DNA from 2 places in the Pelagicoccus enzymogenes genome. Region 2 is predicted to be linked to the other one. Evidence: riboswitches for the same ligand, from Rfam matches in the RefSeq annotation. Region 2 holds a riboswitch; the other holds the start of a gene.
What was found. Region 2 has a riboswitch for thiamine pyrophosphate ahead of thiC (phosphomethylpyrimidine synthase ThiC). Riboswitches for the same ligand answer to the same signal wherever they lie in the genome.
Positions count from the first base shown of each region.

Region 1 (11,867 bases), on a different contig from region 2:
CACGAGTTCGATATCGCCGAGCGCATAACGCTTAGTCCTCAGAGGGACCAGCAACCCCCACCAAGAGGCAACTTCTCCCTGCCCCTTATCGATCCTCAAGCCAGAGCGATAAAACAGAATCCCCGCCCCCACCGCGACGAAGACACCTCCAAACGGCAGACCGAAGAAAAGCGGCAAATCCCCATCAAGCTCCCCAACTGCGATCAGGATCGTGGCAACAATAACCCCGAGGCCCGCCAAGAAAAACGGCAAGCCAAACAGGCAGGCACACCCGCCCCCATACTTCTTATCAAAAACGTTAGAGTCTAGGGATTCAAGCGGCATAACAAGTAGTAGCGCCACCCTAGGCCCAATCCAGCCTCCGTCAACGCCAAGCCTAGTCCCAGAGCCTAAGAGAACATCCAGCAAGTCGCTTTCGAGCAATCAACTCACTCTCCTTCCTCAACTCCCACGATTCCAGCGACGACGTAGGGCGCGGGCTTTACGCCCGTCCCGCGCACAACCCGATCCAACCAGTGCCATGCAGTCCAATACCCCTCACCCCACCGGCGATCTAACAAAGCAGGGCTAAAAAGACTTCGCAGTATCGATCCCCTCAGTACACAAGACCTCACTCCCAGCCTCCCACCAGGACTCAATACAGCGCGTCGGGAGCTAGAAAAGATACTGGCCATTCCCCACACAGCCCACTACTAAATTTTCATCTCTAGTTACTCTAGTTATCCAACCCTTGCCTCATCCCAAATCCAGGAAGCCTCGGCGATAGCAGTACCCTCATGCTCGATGCCCACAACGCAGCTGCCGCCAAGATAGAAGCCGAACACGACGTCGTAGCGACCTTCGAACCGACTCATACCTTGGATTTGATAATCGACCACATTCGCGGCGCCCAAGGACCTCCAAGTTCGCTATTTCTACCGCTGCACACGCCCGTCACCGTCGCCCCCATGCATGAGGCCAGCTGCACCGAAGCAGCCCCAACCGCGCCGGACTCGTCGATACTTGCACCCGAGAGTTCCTGAACGCCACCGCCGAACAATCGCGAAGTCCAGGAAAGTCCGATGAAGATGCGCTCGTCGAGCTAAGCCGCGATCCGCTGCTGCTCTTTTGCCTTCTTAGCAGGCTGGAAGCGACCAACAAGACGCTGCCCAAGAAGCTGAAGCTAAACGAGCCAAGCAAGGCCGCCGCCTTCGCCACCTTGATGATCGTCGTCAACGCCCTCGTCGAAGCGCAGGAACAAGCGAGTCCCTTCTAAAATCACCTACACTCGATGCCCTGCAAACACCTTTTGGCAACGGGCAATCGATGCAGCAATATCCTCCCGATCCCCATCGACCCGAGGATGGGCACTTGAACTTTCCATCTGGACAATCTGCGACAGCTGCTTCGCCAAGCTTGGCACCCTCTTGTCGTCAGGCGCCAGCCCAACGCCGATTCGTTCCAGAGAATTCACGATTCTGATCACAATTTCTGGATACGCAGCGCCTGCCTGCCGCAACTGATTAAACGCCTCGTTTATCAGTCCATCGTAGGTTGTTTGTAGGCAGTGCACTCTCAATTCCCCTTCATCGTCCACGAGGCAAGCTGGCGGCAGCGACTTTGACCTCACCTGCAGCAAGGCGGCCGAAAGGTAATCGATACAAACGATCGCCGTATTCGGATCGTTGATACCAGGAGAGATCGCCCGCAGAGCGAGCTCCACCAATTGGTCGACCAGAAATTCCAGGTTTTGCTCTGGAGTACGCTTATCCCCCAAGAAGATAGCATCTGAAATGGATTTCGAAACGGACGCCTCGTTCACATCGCCGAAGACCTCGGCGACCACTTCTCCTTTCGCCACGAAGTGCCCCGCCCGTTTCGGCACCGAAATCCGCGCGTTCCCCTTTTTGGCAGTCTCCAACAAACCTTCCTGGTCAATCGCGGTCAGATAGCCCGAACGCTTGGCTCGCACAACGAAGTCAGCCTTGCCCCATTCGGGCTGTTGGCTGCCCTCCTCTTCCGTTTCGCGCTCAGGCAAGGCCTCTATCTTGCTCTCCAGTTCCCTGTACACGCACGCAACCAGGGAGTCCGCTTGAATCGATGTCGCAACATGGTGGATGTAGTGGACAATCAAACACACGCATACGCAGGCTAAGACGATCATCAAGGTTACCGACGGATGGGCCTTGCCCGCTTCCCAGCCATCGTCCATGGCCGGCATGATCAGTATCCCGTAGACGAACGAGCCGATCAAGGCCCCCAGCGTCACCTGCGAGGACGGACTCCTCAAAAAATTGCGCAACAACCGCGGACCGAACTGAGAGGAAGCCAAGGTCAACGAAACGATGGTGATCGAAAAAGTAACGCCTGCGACCGTTACCAACGACCCAACAATCGCGCCCACAATCGCCAACGACGTCTCACGACCGCTTCTGTAAACGAGGGGAACATCTTCCCAAGTCCCCAAGCCCAGTCCCTCCCAATAAAGCATCCCATAGGCCGACACCATCGCCAAGGTGATCGACATAGCGGGCATCAGCCAGAGGCTTTGGCTAACCCTCTCGAAAAGGTTGTTGAGATAAGTTTTCATGAGTGCCGATTCCGTCGTCTACAAGAACTGGACCAAGCCACCCGAAAACACCGGAAACCGCAACCGTTTTGGTAGCCACTCCGCCCCATACAGAGGACGACGCCCTACAAAAATAGGTCCATCCGCAAATGCAGCGGAATCGCTCCTGCAGCACGGACGACACGGAGGTTGTCCCTCCTTCTGGAGGAACTGGTGAATGTGTCGCTACGCTCGGCACCGCCCGGTCCGCACTGCAAGAGCCTATCTTGAGGATCATCACCACAAAAAAACGGGCCCTCAGCGCGAGGACCCGTTAATTGATATCGATACGAACGCAATTGCGACTAAAACGCGTACCTCGCTGTCACCCCGATCTGGCGCGGGTCAGCTGGATTCTCGTAACGGGTCGGCGTCCAGTCTGGCTGGGCGTTGCCGAAATAGAAAAGCCGCTTCGCGTACGCTTCGTCGAAGAGGTTTTTGGCCCAGAGCGAGAAAGTCCACTCCTCAAACTCGTAGCCGATCGTGGCGTTCACTACGGTGTAGGCGTCACGTCGCTCGTCGTTGCTGGAGCTGTTCGACTCGTAGTACTCGTCGCGGCCGCTGAGACGCAGATTGCCGAATACGCCGTTGTTGCCGCTGTAGCTGAGACCAGCATTGTAGGTGAAGCTTGGCGCGTTAGACAGTTCGCGTCCAGTGGAAGCAAGCTCCGTATCAAGCAATCCAATACCGGCGTTAAGCGTCCAGTTTTCGGATACGTACCAGCGGGTTTCCGCTTCTAGACCGAAGTGCTCTGCGTCGCCCTGGTTGGAAGTGAAGTAACGGAAGAATCCGCCAGCGCCCGCAGAGTCGCGCAGCTGGGCATCACTGCGATCAAGGTAGAAAGCGGTTACGGAGGAGGTCATCTTCCCATCAAACCAATTGCTGCGGAGACCGAGCTCGTAGTTCCACAGGGTTTCGTCGCCATAGGTCAAGGGATCGCCTTCTTCGAGGAAGGCCGCGATATTGGCGCCACCAGCTTTGTATCCACGAGCCAATGTCGCGAAGAACAGGTGGTTTTCGGCGATGTCGTTCTCAAAGGTCAGGTTTCCGCCAAACACGGTTCCGGATTCCTTGCCGCGACCGCTGGGCAAAGGCGAGCCGTAGTAGAGGCCTTCGGAAGCGGCCTCAATCGAGTAGTACTCGCTGCGTAGCCCCAGAACGAGACGGGAGGATTCGGAGAGCGACTTCTCGACTTGGCCGAAGAGCGCGTAATTTTCGCTCTCGTAGCTGGAGTCTGCCAACACGGGCCATTCGGGGCTGCTCCACATGTCGCGATAGTCGATGTCGCTGCTCTCGTCGAGCACGCCGAAATAAGCTCCAAGCGTCCAGCGATCCAAGGCTCCGCCAGCACGCGAGTCGTAGCGGAACTCTTGGGAGAAGGCTTCGCGATCACGCACGATTTCCATGAAGGCGTCGTAAGAGCGAGGATCTTCGCTGTTGAGCGTCGTCCAGTCGGAATCGTAGCTGTAGAGCGAGTCGCTTTGGCTGAGGCTGGTGATCGTCGTGAAGGTGCTGTCCTCCGACTGTTGCCACGTTCCGCGCAGGCTGGCCGCGAAGGACTCCTGCTCGTCACGGCCAGGCTCGTCGGAATAGGTTTGGAAACCGCTGTTGTCCAAGCTCCATTCGTCGTAGCCGTTGTTGACGTCGGCATAAAAGAGCGTGCCATCCCAAGTCCAATCGTCGGTAGCCAGCCAGCGAAGCTTCAAGCGGGAGGTGAGCTCGTCGCGCTCGTTGGTATCATCGCGGTCAAGCGTCTGGTTTTCGCGCCAGCCGTCTTGGGAAAGCTGATGCACCGAGAGGCGATACATGAGCCTTTCGCCGCCCAGCGGTCCGCCGAAAGCGATGCCACCGGAAATGAGGCTGTCCTCGCCGATGCTGGTTTCGATCAGTCCGGAACGCGTCGGAGTCGGGTCGGCGGATACGAGCTTGATAACGCCGCCGGCTGCATTAAGACCGAAAGAGCCTGCCTGCGGACCGCGTAGCACCTCGACTTGCTGCATGTCGAAAAGGCTGCCCACGGTGCCGACTCCCGTGAAGTCGAGGTCGTCGATCACGAAGCGGACCGAGGAGTCCGGAGTCTCTCCCTCGAACTGGGAATTCTCGCCGATGCCGCGAATTTGCAAGTAGCGGGGACGCGAAGTGCCACCCGTCCAAGTGAGGTTCGGGATCGCGTCGATCAGGTTTTCGAAGTGCTGCGAACCATCGGCCGCGAAGCGGTCGGAATCGAGCACAGTGACGCTGGCTGTGGTGTCCAGCAGCTCCGATTGCCAGAGCGAACCGGTCACGTAAAGCTCGGGAAGCTCCACCACCGCCATCGATTCGGTGCTCTGCGCCCAAGAAGCGGACGCGCCGAGGCCTGCCGCCGCAGCGGCGAGCATGATTTTATTTCTACGTTGGGACATTTTTGGATCTCAATAGTTTGCGTTTGAGATCCGGCAATGAGCGAAGAAAAGCGAGTCGCCCTCACGTTCGAGATCGGCTCTTACCTTTTCCTACGCCGGTATCAACCGGATCAGGTTCTAAGGGACCGCGTCTGCGCCGACAGCTTTCACCGCCAGCAAGGAAGCATCTCAGACCCATGCCAGGTCGCCCCTAAGGATGCTTTCCGGAGTAGACTTCGCGCTGACCTTGTCAATACCAAGCCGTTACGCATGCGTCACTTCGCTGCGCAGTAAACAGCCGCCGGTCCGCTTCCGCAGGCTCATTCGTCAATCTTTGCTGGCAAGGCCCAATCCTCTCAAGCCGCTCTGATGGAGCAGCTTGGACAGCTGTCAACAGCCTTCCGATGCCACCAGGAAACCCAGAGAACGGCGATGACCTAGCACCCGCACAATCTTTACGGCGGAGCTCAGCCCTACCTTAACAATTCCGCCACCCCGCTTAACGTCCTCGCCTCTGCGCGAGCTTGATCCCGTAAATGTCATTTACCCTGCGAAGCAGAGCGCCCGCCGTATCCAAAAAAAGACGCCCGGCTATTCCCGGACGTCTTTGCAACAAGTAGATTTCGCCTGATGGCCCTAGAACTCGAAGGAGTACTTGGCAGTCAGCGTTCTGCCACGGCCGGCGAAGTAGCGACTGTCGTTTCCTACCGTCTGGGAATAGTAGGTGATGTATTGCTTATCCAATACATTCTCGAAACCGACTGTCAGCAGCCCCTTCTTCAGCTCGTGGGAGAGCAGTAGGTCAACAACCGTATATCCGCTGAAGCCTCGGCTGTCGCTGTCGAAATAGTTCGATGCCTGCAAGCGCGTGCGCAGGCCTTCGCTCCAGTTCCGATTCCAGTAAAGGTTCAAGCGAGCCGGTGGAATATTGGCTCCGTCAAGACGCGTGTCCACCGATCCGTCGCCATCGGTATCCGACTTTCCGTCCACCCATGCAAAAACGCCGCCCAGCTCGTCGCGCTTTCCGAATGAGCGTTCCAGCTCCGCTTCAGCGCCCCAGATCTCCGTTTTCTCGCGGCGAACCATGTAGATACCGTCCTCGTTCGCCTGCAAGCGGCTACCGAGATCCGAGGTCGACCAATAGGCGCTCAACGACGCCCTCCACCCTTCGGATACCCAACGCGCCCCGAGTTCGTAGTTGTCGGTCACGACCGGTTCAAGATCGAGAAAATCGTCCACGTCCTGGTCCGGCACATTGATGCCACGCAGAACGCGTCCTACGTCAGCCATGCCAAAACCTTGCGTGTAGCTGGCAAACACAGTCAGAGGCTCGTTCACCCGGTAGGTCGCGCCTAGATTGAAAAGTACTTCCTCGAAATCGGGGCTGCCTCCAGCGACATCTTGGCTCCCGTAGGATTCGAGCGTGGTGAAATCTCCGACCTCGAGCTTGGCGTTCTCAAAACGTATTCCGGAAGTAACTACAAAATCGCCGACAAGGCGATCAAACTGCACGTAAGGCGCCCAACTCTTGTAGCTTGTCTCGGGAACCCATTGGCGATCCGTCTGCACCAGGACCTGCTGCGTGGTGTCTTCGAAGAAATCGATTCCCGTCACCATGCCCAAATCGCCAAGATAGTCCAAGTCGCGGACGAAGGTCACCTTCGCGCCCTTCTTGTCGGACTGGTTCTCCGACTGGTCGAAGATCAACTCGCCTTCGTAGCGGAAGGTTCCAAAGGTGCCGCCCCCGTAGGTTGCGGCAAAATCGTTGGCGAACAAGTCAACCGAGAGCTTTCCGCCCCCGAGGTCATTGTGCCGGTAGCTCGCCGAAATGGTTTCAACGTCGTTCTGCGTGGCCTTTCCTGGAGTCTCTCCCTTGATCGAAGTGGTTGGAATTCCTTCGGAGCTGTCACCCGCCACCTGCACGTATTCAAGATCCTGCTTCATCTTAAACTTGTTCACCATGACCCGAAGCTCCTGGTCCGCGTCTAGGTTGTAGGTGACTTTTCCATACAAGTCCAAAGTGCTGGAGTTCATGGTATCGCCTTGAGTATTGTCGATGCCCACCAGATTTCCATCCGCATCGAATGACATCGGGCGCCACTCGTAAGTCACACCTCCGACAAAGCCAACCGCTCCCTCGCGATATCCCACTCCGTAAGCGGAACGATAGCCGACACCGGCTGACTCGAGCTCTTCGCTGGTATTGACGCCGAACTCAGCCCACTGTCGCAAGCCATCTACCGCCGGAGCTCGCTTGGTCACGTAGTTGATGATACCTCCAGTCGCTCCCATTCCTTGAGCCGCGGAAGCGCCGTGCACCAGTTCGACTCGCTCGATCATCGCAGGATCGATCGTGTAGCCATCGCGACTTCCATCACGCAAGGGATTGGATTGCGGCACGCCATCGATCATGAAAAGCGGGCTGCGACCGCGGAAGGTTTCGCCGGCTCCCGTCATCTTGCCGCGACTCGGAGAGTAGCTAGGCGCCATCTGGGAAAGAGCGGAAATCAAATCACTCGAAATCGAAAGCTGGTCCTGTAGGGACTGCTCGGATACGATCGAAACGCTTTGCGGAATCGAGCTAATCTGCTTCTCCACCCGAGTCGCAGTCGTCACCGTAAAGGCGTCGAGCTCATGGGCAGCGCCGAGTTCCTCCTGAGCCGTGAGAGAGATTGCTCCCAAGGCCGCGAGCGCAACCGAGTAAGTCGCTTTGATGTTATTACGCTTATTCATCATTATTCGTAGTTTAAAATTTTCGCCGCTCGGGCTTTTCGCTTCCGGGCTAAGTAGAGGTAGAGCCCCGTCCCGAAGAAAAAGGGCATCGTGAGTGATCCGAAAAAGGCCACAGTCTGCCCCGCCACTCCAGCGATGCGTCCCGTGTGCAGCGGATACGCCCAGCGCACCAGCTGCTCTCCTGAGCTGAATTCCTCCCACGGGTGCTCATCAAGCACGTATCCAGATGCTGGATCCAAGAAAAGCTTCGACCGCATGGCAAAGGAAGCAACGTCCTCCGGACTCCATTCGAAGCGGACCGGTTGCCCGGGCTTCGTCGGCATCATAAGTCGCATCGTCGTCTGGCTTGGCACCTTCTCCAAGCAACGCTGCCAAATTTCGTCCCAGGCCACGCTCTCCGCCCCGACACTCGACGACAGGCTCGGATAGCTCGGGAATCGGCTCGGCCCACCCAGACGCTTCAAAAAGTCCGCATAGGCGTCGAAGCTCCAAACCATTCCCGTCAAGGGCATCAGCAAAAGCCAAGGCGTCGCCCACGCTCCCACCATGCGATGCAGAAAGCGCCACCGCACTCGCGGCGCCTTAGCGCGAGCCTCGCTCTTCGCGGGTATCCAAACTCGCTTCGCGTCACGCCAACGACGCACCGCGATAAACAATCCGCTCAAGGTCAGCACAAGCAACGACGCGGCGGATGCTCCCACGATCTTCGTACCAGCCTCGCCTAGCGTGAGAGTTCGATGAATGGACAGAACGCCGTGGAAAAACGCTCGGGCCTGCTCCGCTCGAGGCAAACGCCGCCCCGTGAGCGCGTCCAACATGAAGTCCTGCCGGGCGCCCGATTCCTCTCGCCAAATAACCCACACCGGCGCCTTGGCGCTCTCCGGCCATCGAAAGGCCGTGGCCTCGCCTTCCCATCCCCAAGAACGAATCGTCTCGCTCAACTCGCGAGGGCCGAGCGCCGTAGCAGGTTCCCACGCCTCCACCTCCTCGCTCCACCACTGCCTCAATTGAGGCTCATAGGCATAGAGCGCTCCCGTGATCGCTACCACGCTCAAAAGAGCGCCGCCAACCAGCCCGAGATATAAATGGATTTTTATGAGAATGAGTCGCAAGTGCGTTAGCGATAGGCCAAGCCATAAGGAGGTCAAGCCTGTTCTTGAGACTCGTTTTCAACAGAAACTGAAACCCGCAGCTTTCCGAAGCATCCCTTCCATACGGGCCACAGGGTCGAGCGGCCCTCTTTCAGAGCGCAGCAAGTATCGACAGGCCGCCCGAACTTGGTTTTGAAAGCTAGGCTCCCAATGGACCTTTTCATCGAACAAATCCAGCAAACCTCTCTCGTGGAATGGCTTGGCACCGCAACCGGCCTCGCCGGCGTCTACCTGAGCATCAAGGAAAAGGTCCTGGCCTGGCCCTTCTACGTCCTTTGCTACGGGCTGTACGCCTACCTCAGCTTTTCCGCCGGACTCTACGCCGCCATGGCCTTGAACGCCTGCTTCATCCCCATCTCGCTCTACGGCTGGCGGCAATGGAGCCGGGCCACGAGCCAAGCAGGGCAAAGGGCGGCAAGCGAATTGCGCATCAGTCGCCTAAGGGGCGCTCCGCTGGCCTGCGCCATCGCGATCGGACTGGGCGGCACGCTCGCGATCGGCGTCCTGCTTTCGCGCTACACCGAAGGGGCCTCCCCCTACCTCGATGCCTTCGCCACCACCCTCTCCTTCCTCGCCCAATGGATGCTCAGCCGCAAGTACATCGAAAACTGGCTGGCCTGGATTGTCGCCGACCTCGCCTTCGTTGCGCTCTGGGGCAGCCAAGGCTATTGGGTCGCGGTCGCCATGTTCCTCGTTTTCACCGCTCTGGCGGTGCTGGGCTACACCAGCTGGAGAAAGGAAATCGCAGCCCGTGAACGCTGAGTCCAAATCTCCCGCGCGCATCGTTTTCACCGGAGCGGAATGCACCGGCAAGACTTCCCTCATTCGGGCGATCGCCGAGGAACTCGGGGAACCGTTTTCCGCCGAATACGTGCGCGAATACGTCGACCTCGTCCAACGCCCCCTGGAGGCCCGCGACCTCGATCCCATTGCCCGAGGCCAATTGAAAGGCGAAGACGAAGCGGCCGCTGAGGCCAAGCGCTTCGTCCTGCACGACACCAACCTGCTCTCCTCCATCCTTTACGCGGAGCACTACTTCGACACGCACATTCCCTGGGTAGACGAACGTTTCCTGAAGCGAGACTACACGCGCTATTTCTTCTGCATGCCCGACATCCCCTGGGAGGACGACCCCGGCCAACGCGTCGGCCCAGAGGAACGCAGCAAGCTTCACAACTGCTTCCAAGCAATGCTCAAAAGATACGAAATCCAGCCCGTCGAGCTCCACGGCCCCCTAGATCAACGTATCCAAATAGTTCTTACAGAGCTATCTGCCATCGCTTGAGACCCGCTCAGAAGCGATCCCAGCGAGGCTACCAAGACCTCAGGGCAAAGCCTATTTGCAGTCATTGACGGGAATATCGAGCCTTGCCGCAAAGTTCCGACTCCTTAGGTTAGCGAAGTCGTCTCGGACCTTGCCCCTCCTCCTACGTACCCGCTCGCTACGCCATGAAACGCCGCACAACGCTCCTCTCCGCTTTCCTCGCCAGCTTCCTCCTCCCGCAGGTTCAGGCTCAAGTGAACGTCCAGATACTCCTTACTGAGGACGCGGCGGTGAGCGGAGCCGGCCCCGCCGAAATCACCGGCTACAGCTACCCAAAAGCCAACCGCAACGGCACCTTCTACACGAAAGCTGGATTCTTCGACGACTCCGGCGACCTCCCTGTAGCCGGCAGCATGCTCGTCGAACTCACCGGCCCCAACTCCGCCCAAGTCCTCCTGCGCGACGACCTGCAGGGACTCGAGCCGCTCACTTACGAGCCCTTCTACCCGACCGACGCAGGCGACATCATCTTCCAAGGCAAATACTCAGCGGAAGATCCCCAGGTCGGCTCCGTCTTCAAACTCTCCGGGGGAACGCTCGCTCGCCTCAAGGAAAGCGCCGGTCTCGAGACTGCTGCCTTCAATGGCACCTCCATCATCCACAATGTCGAAGGCATCTCCTACGCAAACCTCGCCAAGATAACGCCAGAGGGAAACGAGCAAAGCTTCCCCCTCTACCGCGGCGCCGTCCCCGGCCTCGAGGGCGTCACCTTCCGCAGCTTCAGCAACATCGCCCACACTCCGTCCGGGCAAATATTCTTCACCGCCCGCTTCGAAGGCGAATCGATCGACTTTCTCAACGACCACGCCCTCTTCACCGAAGACGGGGCGGGAAACCTGCAGATGATCGTGCGCGACAGCGGCAGCTACCCAGATACGCCTCGCCTGCCCAGCGGCGGCACCTTCCGCGACCTCTCCGGAAACATCCACCTTGGCTGCAACGACATCGGACAGCTCGCCTTCCGCGCCGTCGTAGACGCCCCCGACTCGCGAGGCTCCGGCTCCGCCAACTCAATCTGGTTCCAGCACCCCGACCAAGTCCCCGAGCTCATAGCCGTAGACTTCGCTCCTCTGGAAACCGCGAACGCTGGCGAACTCAACCTTGGAGCGCTCACCGCCGGCTCCGGTACCCACAGCATGACGCCGCTTCTCGATGCAGCGGGCAACGTCTACTTTGCGGCCGAGGTCAGGTGGAACGTGCAAGAACCACCCTACGGAGACATCGGTTTCTTTAAATGGGACGGAACCGACACCCACCTCATCGGCTACTTCCACTCAATGCTGCCCCTGCCCGAGGACATCGCCGTCCCTAGCCTCGAATTGCAGGAACTCAGCCTTTCCGCTTCCGGCCGCATCGCCCTCTACGTGGTGATCAAGGACGACCGCAAAAGCGTCGCTGCCTCCATCTACGCTCAAGACGACGAAGGAGCCTTCACCGAAGTCATCACCCGCAGCCTCGGCCAATACGCTTTCCAACGCGCAAACTTCGTCGCCGACGGACATGACTACGGTCCCGCCGGCACGCTCTACCTCCCTCCGCTCGACGCCGGTTTTTCCGGCAGCGAGGACGGCAACGGCCAAAATTGGTGGACTGCCGACGATCGCCTCCTCTTCTCCGTCGGCTACATCGACAACAACGAATCGAAGTCAGCCTACTGCCTCGCCACTATCGGCGAACCTCAAGTTCCCCCC
Region 1 is NZ_JACYFG010000050.1:12,434-24,300, reverse strand. Features, by position in the region: gene IEN85_RS18860 (hypothetical protein) at 1-423, opposite strand, end outside; gene IEN85_RS25025 (hypothetical protein) at 777-1,022, shown strand; gene IEN85_RS18850 (DUF2254 domain-containing protein) at 1,262-2,569, opposite strand; gene IEN85_RS18845 (TonB-dependent receptor) at 2,893-4,989, opposite strand; TPP riboswitch at 5,060-5,191, opposite strand; gene IEN85_RS18840 (TonB-dependent receptor) at 5,605-7,704, opposite strand; gene IEN85_RS18835 (PepSY-associated TM helix domain-containing protein) at 7,704-8,813, opposite strand; gene pnuC (nicotinamide riboside transporter PnuC) at 9,003-9,614, shown strand; gene IEN85_RS18825 (AAA family ATPase) at 9,604-10,137, shown strand; gene IEN85_RS18820 (autotransporter outer membrane beta-barrel domain-containing protein) at 10,302-11,867, shown strand, end outside.
Region 1: another riboswitch for thiamine pyrophosphate. It lies ahead of IEN85_RS18845 (TonB-dependent receptor); the one in region 2 lies ahead of thiC (phosphomethylpyrimidine synthase ThiC).

Region 2 (11,867 bases):
ACGGTCTCCGCCACGAAGCGGCTGAGCGATGCGAGCTCAGGGATGAAAGCGAACCATATCGCTACCCCTAGCAGGTTGAAGACGATGTGGATGAAGACGATGCGCCAAGCTGCGGCAGGGCGTCCGATGGCTGCGAAGAGTGCGGTGATGCAGGTCCCTATGTTTGCTCCGAAGGCGATGGATATGGCGGCTTCGAGGGATATGAGGTTTTGGTTTGCGAAGATGATAGCCAAGCCGATGGTGGCTGCTGAGCTTTGTACTACTGCGGTGAATACGAGTCCGATGGCCACGCCCCAGAGCGGGCTTTCGATGGCTTGCATCGCCTCGAGGAACGGCTCGTAGCCGCGCAGCGGCCGGGTGGCGTCACCCATGAGTTGCATGCCGAAGAAGATGGCGCCGAGACCCAGGAGCAAGGTGCCGACTTGGGCGAGCCGCTCGCGCGACTTGAGGAAGGATATGGAAAGGCCGACCGCCATGAGGATGGCGCCTGCCTCGGAAATTTTGAAGGCGATGATTTGGGCCGTCACGGTGGAGCCTACGTTGGCTCCGAGGATCACCCCTACGCTTTGGGCGACCGAAATGAGACCGGCCGAGGAAAAGCCGACGAGCAGGACCGTGGTGACCGATGAGGACTGCACTGCGGCGGTGATGGCGGCTCCAGTTGCAGCGGCGGCGAATCGGTTTCGCGTAAAGGATGCCAGCAGGTCTTTCAGGCGTGATCCCGCGATGTGGGTGAGGGCTTGGGTCATGAACCCCATGCCCAGAATGAAGATCGCAAGTCCGCCAACCAAGGACAGCGTGATCGAGAAAAAGGGCGGAGTATCCATTTGCGGGATAATGGATTAGGCAGGGTGCCTTGTGAAGTTGGAAATGGTGCGCGGCGGTGGCCGCCAACCTGGGTAATAGATTTTGGCCGTGACTCCTATCGCGTCGGTCGCGTCGCGAGGCGAAGCGCCCTGCGAGCCCTAAGAATCTCGGTTGGCGTAGAGTTGCTTCATGGCATGGTAGGCGGCGCGCGGGTTGCGATCGACGTCTACGATGCCCCACCATTCTTCGTTGAATTCAAGGTCGGGATAGGGGCCGCCTCCGGGGGCGATGCCGCCGATGTCGTGCTCATCGGGCGAACCCTTGCCGTCTTTCCACCATTCGTCGCTAAATTCGAACAAGGCTCCGCCGAGGAGTGGACCGTTGCCGCGAGATGCGTAGCTGCCCATGATGAGTTGAGTGAGCCGCGTAACGGCGCGTGCTTGCGCATCGGGTGCGTAGCGTCCGTCTCCTTGCCGGTTGTCGATGGCGTCAGCTCCGTATTCGCCGAGGTACATCGGCTTGTCGCTAAGCTTCTGCCATCGCTCGAAGACGTCGTCGAAACTGTCTGAGCGGTAGATGTTAAGACCCCATAGGTCGACGTCGAAGCGTTGCTCGACTTCCTTACTGGGGAGCTCTCCATAGTTCAAGGCGATGGGGAGCCTGCTGTTCGTCGATTCGATAATCGTGATGACATTTTGGATACGTTGGGCGGCTTGCTCGAAATTTCCTTGGGGATTGTACAGATGGTTGTAGTTCCACTCGTTCCCGATTTCCCAGAATAGGCTGGTAGGGTGGTTTTCCAGGGTAGCCAAGGTGACGGCTATTTGATCGTCGGAGATTTCATGGAAATTGAAGATTGGGACAATGACCCTGAGGCCGTAGGCCTCGATCAGGTCAAGAACCGCCTGGTCAGTGATTGGAGAGTAGGGGCGCAGCGTGTTGAAGCCAGCGGCTGCAATCAGCTTCAGGTCGCGCTCGACAAACGACAAATCGTAGGCGACGCCTCCGGTACGGTAGGCCAAGCCTTCCGGGTGGCGCTGTCCCTTCGGTATGGGGTTCCAGCAGATTCCTTTTATGTCGAACGGTTTGCCTTCGACTAGGAGGACTCCCTGCTGGATGGCAACGCGAGGCTGCCCGGCAACCTCTTCGGTGGGCGCGGTTTGCTCCTGGCAGCCAGACACTGCGAGCGAAACGAGCAAGAGAAGCGAGATCAGGATATAGGTCGGGGAATTCATAAGCCTCGCTTACAAGAGTTGCACTAGAGTGCACCTTAGTCAAGGAGCGAATGAAGGATGATACGAGGGGCGTTTCTGGTGGAGGCGTACTTTTGCTTCGTTGTAAGGTACTCGAAGAGGCAACCGCTGGGTCGGCGGTCGCCCCACTGATTTCCATTCTGCCCGCTGGGACAGCGGGCCCTACCTTTATCGCGTGACGAGCGTGCTCCCACAGTTTGATTGGCTTATCGCGGCGCGAGGCCACTTTCTACGGGATCCTGCAAGGGAATCGCGACCAAGGTCGCTCCTACTATTGGTAGACTTCGCCGCCGCTTTCGCGGAACTGCTTGGACTTTTCCTCCATGCCGGCCGCGAGGGCTTCGTCAGGCGTTTCCATACCTTGCTCTTCGGCGTACTTGCGCACGTCGTCGGTGATCTTCATGGAGCAGAAGTTGGGTCCGCACATGGAGCAGAAGTGAGCGGTCTTGGCAGCGTCTTGCGGCAGGGTTTCGTCGTGGAACTTCATCGCAGTCTCTGGATCGAGGCTGAGCGCGAATTGGTCTTCCCAACGGAATTCGAAACGAGCCTTGGAGAGGGCGTTGTCGCGGTACTGGGCCGCGGGGTGGCCCTTGGCGAGGTCGGCGGCGTGGGCGGCGATCTTGTAGGTGATGACTCCATACTTCACGTCGTCCTTGTTGGGCAGGCCAAGGTGTTCCTTGGGCGTGACGTAGCAGAGCATGGCGCAGCCGTACCAGCCGATCATGGCGGCGCCGATGCCGGAGGTGATGTGGTCGTAGCCGGGAGCCACGTCGGTGGTAAGCGGGCCGAGCGTGTAGAAGGGGGCTTCGTGGCACCACTCGAGCTGCTTCTCCATGTTCTCCTGAATCATGTGCATAGGTACGTGGCCGGGGCCTTCGTTCATGACTTGGCAGCCCTTGGCCCAAGCGCGCTTGGTGAGGTCGCCTTGTACCTCGAGCTCGGCGAACTGCGGGTAGTCGTTGGCGTCGGCGATGGAGCCGGGACGGAGGCCGTCGCCGATGGAGAAGGAAACGTCGTAGGCGGCGCAGATGTCGCAGATATCGTCCCAATGCGTGTAGAGGAAGTTTTCCTTGTGGTGGCTGAGGCACCACTTGGCCATGATGGAACCGCCGCGGGAGACGATGCCGGTCATGCGCTGGGCGGTTTGCGGGATGAAGCGCAGGAGGACGCCGGCGTGGATGGTGAAGTAGTCGACGCCTTGCTCGCATTGCTCGATGAGGGTGTCGCGGTAGATTTCCCAGGTGAGGTCCTCGGCCTTGCCGTTGACCTTTTCGAGGGCTTGGTAGATGGGCACGGTGCCGATGGGCACGGGGGAGTTGCGCAGGATCCACTCGCGGGTTTGGTGGATGTTCTTGCCGGTGGAGAGGTCCATCACGGTGTCGCCGCCCCACTTGGTGGCCCAGCGCATCTTTTCGACTTCCTCTTCGATGGAGGAGGCGATGGCGGAGTTGCCGATGTTGGCGTTGATCTTCACGAGGAAGTTGCGGCCGATGATCATGGGCTCCAGCTCGGTGTGGTTGACGTTGGCTGGAATGATGGCGCGTCCGCGGGCGACCTCGTCGCGTACGAACTCGGGGGTGATTTCGTCGGGGATATTGGCGCCCCATGGGTTGCCCGGATGCTGCTTGAGCAGGGAGTTGCGCGGGGCGTTGGCGTTCATCTTGAGCGACTCCTTGGCGTTTTGCAGCTTGGCGTTCTCGCGGATGGCGACGAACTCCATTTCCGGAGTAATGATCCCTTGGCGGGCGTAGTGCAGCTGGGTGACGGGCGTGCCCTTGCTGGCCCGGAGGGGCTTTCTCTGGGAGTTGTCGAAACGCTTGAGCTTGCCGGATTCTTCGGCCTTGGAGCGGTGCACGTCGGAGAGGTAGCCGTCGTCGGCGGCCTTGAGCTCGCGGCCTTGGTACTCCTCGACGTCGCCGCGCTCGAGGATCCATTGGCGGCGGATTTCGGGCAGGCCCTTTTCCACGTCGCGGTGGTAGTCGGGGTCGCCCCAGGGGCCGGAGCAGTCGTAGACGCGCACGGGCCCGTTGGGCTCGGTGGAGCCGTCGGGCTTGCGGGTGTCGTTGAGCGTAATCTCGCGCATGGGGACGCGGATGTCGTCGCGGGAACCGGCGATGTAGATGCGGCGGGAGTTCGGGAGGGGCTCGAAGGTCGAGGAGGCGTTGTTTTGTGTGTCTGACATGGTTTCGAAAAGAATGAGCGGTTGAAGTCTCAGGCCATGTCAGAGAGGGGAGGCGCTCCGCTTGAACGGAGGAGACATTCCCTTCGACGGCATGACCCGTATCAGGTTCGAAGGGTATGGGAAGCGCACGTCTTCCTGTCTCGGCCCCACGCGTGGGACTCCCCTATGTTTAAGAAGCTGGAAGGCTGAGGGATGGAGGATGAGAGGGGAAGGGAATTTTTTGGGAAAAGGAGTTCGGGGTCGCTGTTTGAACGTCCGGAAGAGGTGGGCTGGCCGTTCCGCGGGCGGCTGGATTGGATATGATGGGGATGGATGTGAAGTCGCCTTTTGCAGCGCGGACGACGTGGCAGTCGTCCCTCCAGACGCGAAAAAGCCCCGCAGCTGCTGGGCTGGCGGGGCTTGGAAAAGCGTTACGGGGTGTCGGCTAGTTGGTGACGGTGATGGGGATCACCACGTCCGAGTAGCCGCCGAGCTCGACGTAGAGGTTGCCGGAGCCGGGTTCGCCGCCTTCCACGCGGATGCTGGTGGAGCGTTGGCCGGCTGGGATGACCACCTCTGGCATGATCACGCTGTCAGGCACGTCGGTGGTGACGGTTACGGCGAGGCCGCCCGGAGGGGCTTCGGTCGGGATGGAGAAAGCCAGGATGCCGCGTTGGCCCTTGCGGAGGCTGAGGCTGCCAGGGGATACGCGAATGTTGGAGGCGTCAACCCTTAGGCTTCCAGCGGAAAGCTCGCCGTTGAGGCCAAGCACGGTTACGTTGTAGTTGCGCCCTTCAGGGAGGCTGGGGACGTAGAAGGCGAGGGAAGTGGAGCTCTCAGCTTGGGTGACCGCTGGCGTGCCGCCGACCATAACCTTGTCGTCACGCGTGAAGCCGCGTCCAAGGATGGCGATACGGGTGCCGACAGGAGCGCGATTGACCTCCAGCTCGACCGAGTAGCGGTTCTCGACTTGGATGGTCTTGACGTCGGTAGGGATTTCCTTGGAGACCACTGCGGTGGCGGTCTTGCGCTGGTAGCGGACGAGCAGGTAGTAGGCTGCCTTGTCGCGGCCGGGCGGCATGGTGTAGTCGTATTCGTAAAGGGAATCGCTGCCCGGAACGCGGCTCATGGAGTGGGCCTTGCCGTCGATGATGATCTCGGGACGGACGCTGCCTTCCACGACCGCATTGTTCTTTACGGAAACCTGGGCGGTGATTGAGTAGGTACGCGACGGGTTGGCCTTGTGGGTCGACGGAGTGAGGTCGACGAGCTTCAAGTCGCACCCGGCGAGAAAAAGGGCAATCGGCGCGAGAACGATCGCGAGCCAGGTTCTACGGTTGGTTTTGGAAATTCGCTTATCCATGTTTTCGGGCTGGTAGAGTGAATTAATGCCTGTATTGCAATCACATAACGGACTTGCGGTGAAGCAAATAGTTCACGGGTCCGTTGCGATTTAAGATAAATGGAGGACAAAGCGTGAGCAAAAGCAAACACAAGGTGCCGCAGCGGCACGGGGAAACGCCGTTAGGGCTTTACCTGCACGTGCCCTTTTGCTCCACCTCTTGCGACTTTTGCGGCTTCTATCAGATACAGTCGGATCGCAAGGGAATCCTCAGCTACATCGACGGGGTGAAGCGGGAGCTGGAGCTGGTAGACGTTGGTAGCCGAAAAATCGATACCATGTTCTGGGGCGGTGGGACTCCGGGGCTGCTGCCGGCGGCCGACATGCTGAAAGTCGGATCGTCCATAACGGATGCCCTGGGGATGCCGACTCAGGAGTGGACGGTGGAGATGGCGCCCTCCTCGGTGAAGCGCGACAAGCTCGAAGCCCTCAAGGAAGCGGGGGTTACCCGGATTTCCATGGGAATCCAAAGCCTAAACGAGCGTCTGCTCGAGGCCTTGGGTCGCCAGCATTCGCTCAAGCAAATCCACAAGGCCTACAATCTCATTCGGGAGGTCGGGTTTCGTTCCGTGAACGTGGACTTGATCTTCGCCATTCCAACGCAAACCGAGGAAGAATGGCGGGCGGACGTGCGAGGGGCGCTCGCCTTGCAGCCAGACCACCTGTCCACCTATTGCCTTACCTTCGAGGAGGATACCGCGCTTTTTATCAAGTTGCAGCAAGGCAAGGTCTCCATCGACCCGGACCGCGAGGCCCGTTTCTACACGGCCATGTGGGAGGAGGCGGAGAACGGAGGATTTCAGCAGTATGAAATTTCCAACTACGCTCGGCCCGGGCACCAATGCCTCCATAATGTGTATACTTGGCGAATGGCGGAGTGGATCGGCGTCGGTCCGTCCGGATCGAGCCAGTGGGCGGGAAGTCGCCACACCAACACGCCGGACCTGAAGGATTGGCTCGCAGGATTGGAACGGGGCGAGCGCGGGCTGGTCGATCGGACGGAGTTGAGCGATGGCTTGCTCTTGGAAGATTCCTTGATTTTCGGTTTGCGCATGAACGAAGGGGTCGATCTGGCTGCCTTGGAGCGGCGTTTCGGCAGGACGCTGCGTCAGGTCGCTTTCTTCGATCAATTGGTAGAAGAAGGTAAGGCGCTCAGGGAAGGCGATGTGCTTCGCCTGACTCCGGAGGGCCGTATGGTGGCGGATGCGGTGGGCGAAGCGTTGCTGGGCCGCTTCGGTTGAGAGACAGTCCATAGAAACCGACTCGCCTCTTCTGCCTCGGCTTGCAGCTTGCTGCAGACCGCAGCGCAAAACCGTTTCGCGGCGCGGGGCCTTGCGTGAGGGCAAGGGTTGCATCTCGGCCGAACTCGCATAAGGTGATCTTCATGGATCCGAACATCGTAGTTGCCGCCCAAAGAATCGCCACTCAAGCCCACGACGGCCAATATCGCCGCAACGGGCAAGTTCCCTACATCGAGCACCCGCGGGCGGTGGCGAGCCGAGTGGGCGAAGACGTGGAGGCTCAGGTTGTCGCTTGGTTGCACGACGTGCTGGAAGACTGCGATGTGTCCAAGGAACAACTACAAGAAGCGGGCATACCAGAGCAGTGTATCGCGGCGGTGGAATTGCTGAGCAAGACTCCCGGCGAAGACTACGATGCGTACTTGGAGCGCGTGGCTGCGAATCCGTTGGCGAGTAAGGTTAAGATCGCTGACATGATTTCGAATCTGGCGGACCATCCCACGAACAAGCAGCTCAAGAAGTATGCGAAGGGACTTACCCGTTTGACCCGCGACCTTTGAGGGGGGGGCTTGTGAGGGTGGGGCCTGAGTTGCGAGCGAACCTAGGTTCCTGCCAGCTTTGAGGTTAACCACGAACACGCCCTAACGCTCCTGTGAGCGCAAAAGCGGCTCGTCTCAATGAGCTGTGTTGACAGTCCGTAAATACTCTTAATACTTTCGGCGTTTCCTCACGAGTCGACTCGGCGAATTCCCCTTTTGCGGAGCTGGCTCATCTTGTCGCGCAACGGCAGATACGGCGATCGCCCACCCAGCTCAATCGCGTATCCGTTTTTCCGTCCGCGACTCAAAATCCGTTCCCCTGCAGCCTCTTGTTTTAAAATGGCCGAATCCCTGATCTCCATGCTCATCAACCTCGCTGTGGTTGTTCTCATCGCAGCTCTGGTTTACAATCACTACAAAAGCCGAGTCGCCGCTCCCGAAGAGCGTTACTCTACTTTCTGGCCGCGTTTTTTATCGCCCTTTATCGACGGAGCGATCCTGTGGCCGGTCACCAGCTTGCTTCCGGTAATCATTTACGACGTGCTGCCCGCGGCCTACATAACGGTCAACGTGTTCGTCACGCTCTTCTTTTACGGATACTCGATCTACTTCCACGGCAATTTCGGCGGGACCATCGGCAAGCTGAAATGCGGGATCCGTGTGGTGGACGCGAAGACGGAACGTCCGATAGGCATGCCGCAAGCGTTCTTGCGCGATGCGGTTCCGTTGCTTTTGAGCGTGGCGCTTTACGTGGTGGCTTTCACGCAGACAGGAGTTTCTCATTTCGAGGAGTCGATCTATATCTCTTGGGTGCCCATGGTGATGGGACTGTGGTTCTTGGCTGAAATCGTAACGATGTTGACCAACGATAAACGCCGCGCCCTGCATGACTTCATTGCTGGCACGGTCGTGATCCGTCCCACTCCAGAAGAGCTGGATATTAAGCGGGAGTCCCGACTCGAGCAAGCATCCTAAATTGGGTGCGTATCTGAAAATAGAATACAAACGGACATGTCACTCGATGGAAAGAATATGACAAGGCGCTTCTTTCCTCTTTTGTTCGTCCTAGGCTGCTTGCTGGCGGGAAGGCTGATTGCCAATCCCGTCGAGGATTTTTCCGTGAAGGATGTGGAGAAGCTGGGGAAGGAGATCTTTGAACGCGACCAGATGGCAGCAGTGGCTACCGATTTAATGCTGGCCCAAGGCCTCGACCTTTCTCGGTATCCGCTGCGAGGCTGGGTCACGGAACGCAATGGCAAGAACTCGCTTGTCACTTTCGTGGGCGACTACGACGGCGAACACTTGGCGATCTTTCAGATCGAGCAAAAAGGCAAGAAGGCTCCGTCCTTTTCAAAGGTCGAGAAGCAAGCTCTGACTCGCTACCAAAGCGCTGCCTTCAAGGCGCGGCTTCTCGCCTCTGGCGCCTTCGACGAGTTCTGTTCCGACAGCTACAACATCGCCGTGCTACCGGATATCGACGGCGACGGTTTTCTGGTCTACGCTCTCGCTGCCACCCGCGATCCTGACGCTGTGCTGGTGGGTGGGCACTATCGCTTCCGCGTTTCGGCAGATGGAGGCGAGATTGAACGTACGGAGAAGCTCTTCGCCAGCTGTTTGGTTCTGGACAAGAGTCCCGGCAACATGCCCGAAGGGGCGTCGCTAGCTGCCCTGACCATGAGCCATGTAGTTTCGGAACGCCCCTTGGAGACTCATGTATTCTTAAATTACCTACACCGCATGGACTTTTATGTCGTGACCCAAGATCAAACTTTCTGGAAGCTGCGAGGGGGTAAGCTCAAAAATATGAAATAGTATGATGAATTTCACCATGCGAGGTGGGCTGACCGGAATTCCCATTACCTACCTCGCTCTTCGCCACTCGGTATCGAATAATCTAATACACGAATTGGAGAGGAAGGCGTATGGGGCTAAGGAGCCAAAGCTCGTATCCGCCGCCGAAGAAAACCGCTAACTCAACTGCCTATGCGTTCCGCTGATCCGCTACTCCTGCTGACGAATGTCGGCATCGCTGAAATATTCGTGCTACTCATTCTCGGAGGACTCTTGGCCCTCATGCTGACCGCCTTGGTCAGTTGCCTTAGAAACCCGAAGCTAAGCAGCGTGCACAAGCTACTTTGGGTGACCGGAATTTTTCTGTTTCCGTTTTTGGGCAGCGCTATCTACCTGTTGGTCCGACCTGAAAGCCGCGAGCCCGGTGCGTCGCGAGAGCTGCCAAAGTCATGAAACCCTGGCTCGCGAACGTCCATTTGATCGCCTCGATTGGGGGTGGGTTTACGGGAGCAGTGACGAGTACGGCTCCCCTGTTTCAGCAAGGTTTTTCGCTTGGCTTGCTGATCATCGTGGCGATTGCATGCTCGATTTACGTTTACGGGATATTTGCGGGACTGCGTTTGGTCGCGGACCGCAGCGAAACGCTTCACCTCAAGATTTTCTACTCGCTTCAGGTGCCGGTTTTCTATTCGCCGCTGTTTTCCTATTTCGTGGCAGCGGGAGCCTATGTTACGCTTGGGATCTCCGGACTCTCCCTGAATTTCAACTTTGCCTTCGGGAGTGTCTGGTTTCTTTCTCTCCTCAACGGGCAACCGCTGGGCTTGGGAGTTAACTTCGTGGCGCTGTTGTTGTTGGTCCTGCTTTTCAAGGAGCCGCTTCTCGAGCCGTATTCACAAAAGCAGGAAGTGGGCGCGACCAGCCCCGAGAGGGAGAAATTGAGCGCATCAGAGTGAGAGGGAACGCAGCTTTGTGTAGTTCTCGGTTAACGCTCTAGAGTTTTACAAATGCTGGTTAACTTTGTCGACTCAAGGTCAAGTATTTCTCAGATTCGTCGCAAAAGCGTATCGATTAAGATCAAGTAGGAGCTTGTGGACATCTCGGAAGCGCTGCAACTTAAACCGTTTTCGTGCAATGCACAGCGTTGGGAGCGATACCCAACAGGTGGAACGCATGATGCTAGGAATCTGACTATCGAAGAAGACGTGAACACAGAAGAGATTTTCCAAACCCATTTTGGCAAGCTGGAGCTAAGCTTGCGAGACGGCCAAACGGTCAGCTTGCAAGCGAATGGGTCCGCCAATCCCATTTTTGCAGCATCGCCGGTAAGAATTGTCGAGGACTTGGGAAAAGAGGAGACCGAATCTCCCGGAAACATCGTGCGCAGCAGTTACCGCCTCTCCGAGATTGAGGATCCGTTCTGGCTCGCCCTTTTCGCCTTCTTCCAGCAATCGGGCTTTTCCGTCTTCATCGACGGGCAAGGGATTCTGCGAGTCACGACTTTCGAAGGACTGCAGGCAAGCACTCTAGGGATTGCTCGAAACTGCATCCGACTGGCCAACAGCACTTACAAGCACTATGCGACCAGGGCCCAGTCTCTCGCCTACGCGAACGACAAGGCGAAGGGCATAGCCGACTTCAAGCAGGATGACCTCAATATCTCCGGCGAGGAAGACATCGCCCTTTGATCTAGCATACTTCAGGGAAGCGTCTTATGGGACGCTTGGGCGAGTTCGCAGTCTTTCAAGCTTTCGCAATGGAGGATGCGCAGGTCCTTGACGGAAGCGAGATGCAGCAGAGCAGTTCCGTTTTCCTCGGGAAGGCGGCAATGGAAGAATTCGACATCCGCGGCATCGTTCAACACGATTGCGGGGCGTTCGTCTGCTTGTATCAAACGAAGTGATACGTCGGAAAACCTGATTCTTTTCGCGTGCCTAGCGTAAATCCCGTAGGCGGGAAGGAGTCCGAACATGCTTGGTTCGGGATAGGCGCGGGGTCTCTCCGGCACGGCGAAGGGATCTCGAGGGCCAACCACTCCCGGCTCCTCTTGGCGAAGGAAAAAAGGGTTCACCAACTCGCTGGGTTGTTCAGCCACCTGTTCGAGGGTAGTGCCACCCTTGTACTCGATGCGGATGTTGTTGAATGAAACGTCTTCGATGGGATGGTCCGGTTCGCCCATCACTTGAGCGGCGTATCGGGAGTCGGCGTCGTACACGTTTACGTTGGAGATGGAGACACGTCGCAGTTTTCCGACCGGAGTGCCCTCAGGGCCGCGACAACGCGCTCCGAGCCTTAGAAAAAAGGGCGCCGTGACGATGTCGCGCATCGTGATGTTCGAAACTACGATGTCCTCTATGGTGGCGCCGTCCACGGTTTCCAGCGCGAGTCCGCGGCAGTGGTCGAACGTGCAGTTCGTGATAGCGATATTGCGAAAGTCTCCGTTCGACTCGGTACCGATCTTGATGCGTCCGGTCGGGCCGTCATTGTCGGTAGCCCGCTTGAAGCTGCGATCGTAGCTTCCATCGATAAGCGAGCCAATCGAGTAGCCGCTCACCGCGCAGTTGGTGATGGTTATGTTTTCGCAGGGGCGGATTTCTCCGAGCGCGAGCGAGGTTTTCAATACGATCGCGTCGTCGTGAGGGGAATTTACCGAACAGTTCGAGATGCGTACATTGC
Region 2 is NZ_JACYFG010000022.1:57,767-69,633, reverse strand. Features, by position in the region: gene IEN85_RS10520 (Na/Pi cotransporter family protein) at 1-827, opposite strand, end outside; gene IEN85_RS10515 (glycoside hydrolase family protein) at 966-2,042, opposite strand; gene thiC (phosphomethylpyrimidine synthase ThiC) at 2,332-4,242, opposite strand; TPP riboswitch at 4,304-4,417, opposite strand; gene IEN85_RS10505 (IPT/TIG domain-containing protein) at 4,667-5,584, opposite strand; gene hemW (radical SAM family heme chaperone HemW) at 5,698-6,864, shown strand; gene IEN85_RS10495 (GTP pyrophosphokinase) at 7,008-7,424, shown strand; gene IEN85_RS10490 (RDD family protein) at 7,743-8,378, shown strand; gene IEN85_RS10485 (hypothetical protein) at 8,415-9,215, shown strand; gene IEN85_RS10480 (hypothetical protein) at 9,217-9,375, shown strand; gene IEN85_RS10475 (PLD nuclease N-terminal domain-containing protein) at 9,387-9,647, shown strand; gene IEN85_RS10470 (hypothetical protein) at 9,644-10,147, shown strand; gene IEN85_RS10465 (hypothetical protein) at 10,397-10,879, shown strand; gene IEN85_RS10460 (rhamnogalacturonidase) at 10,891-11,867, opposite strand, start outside.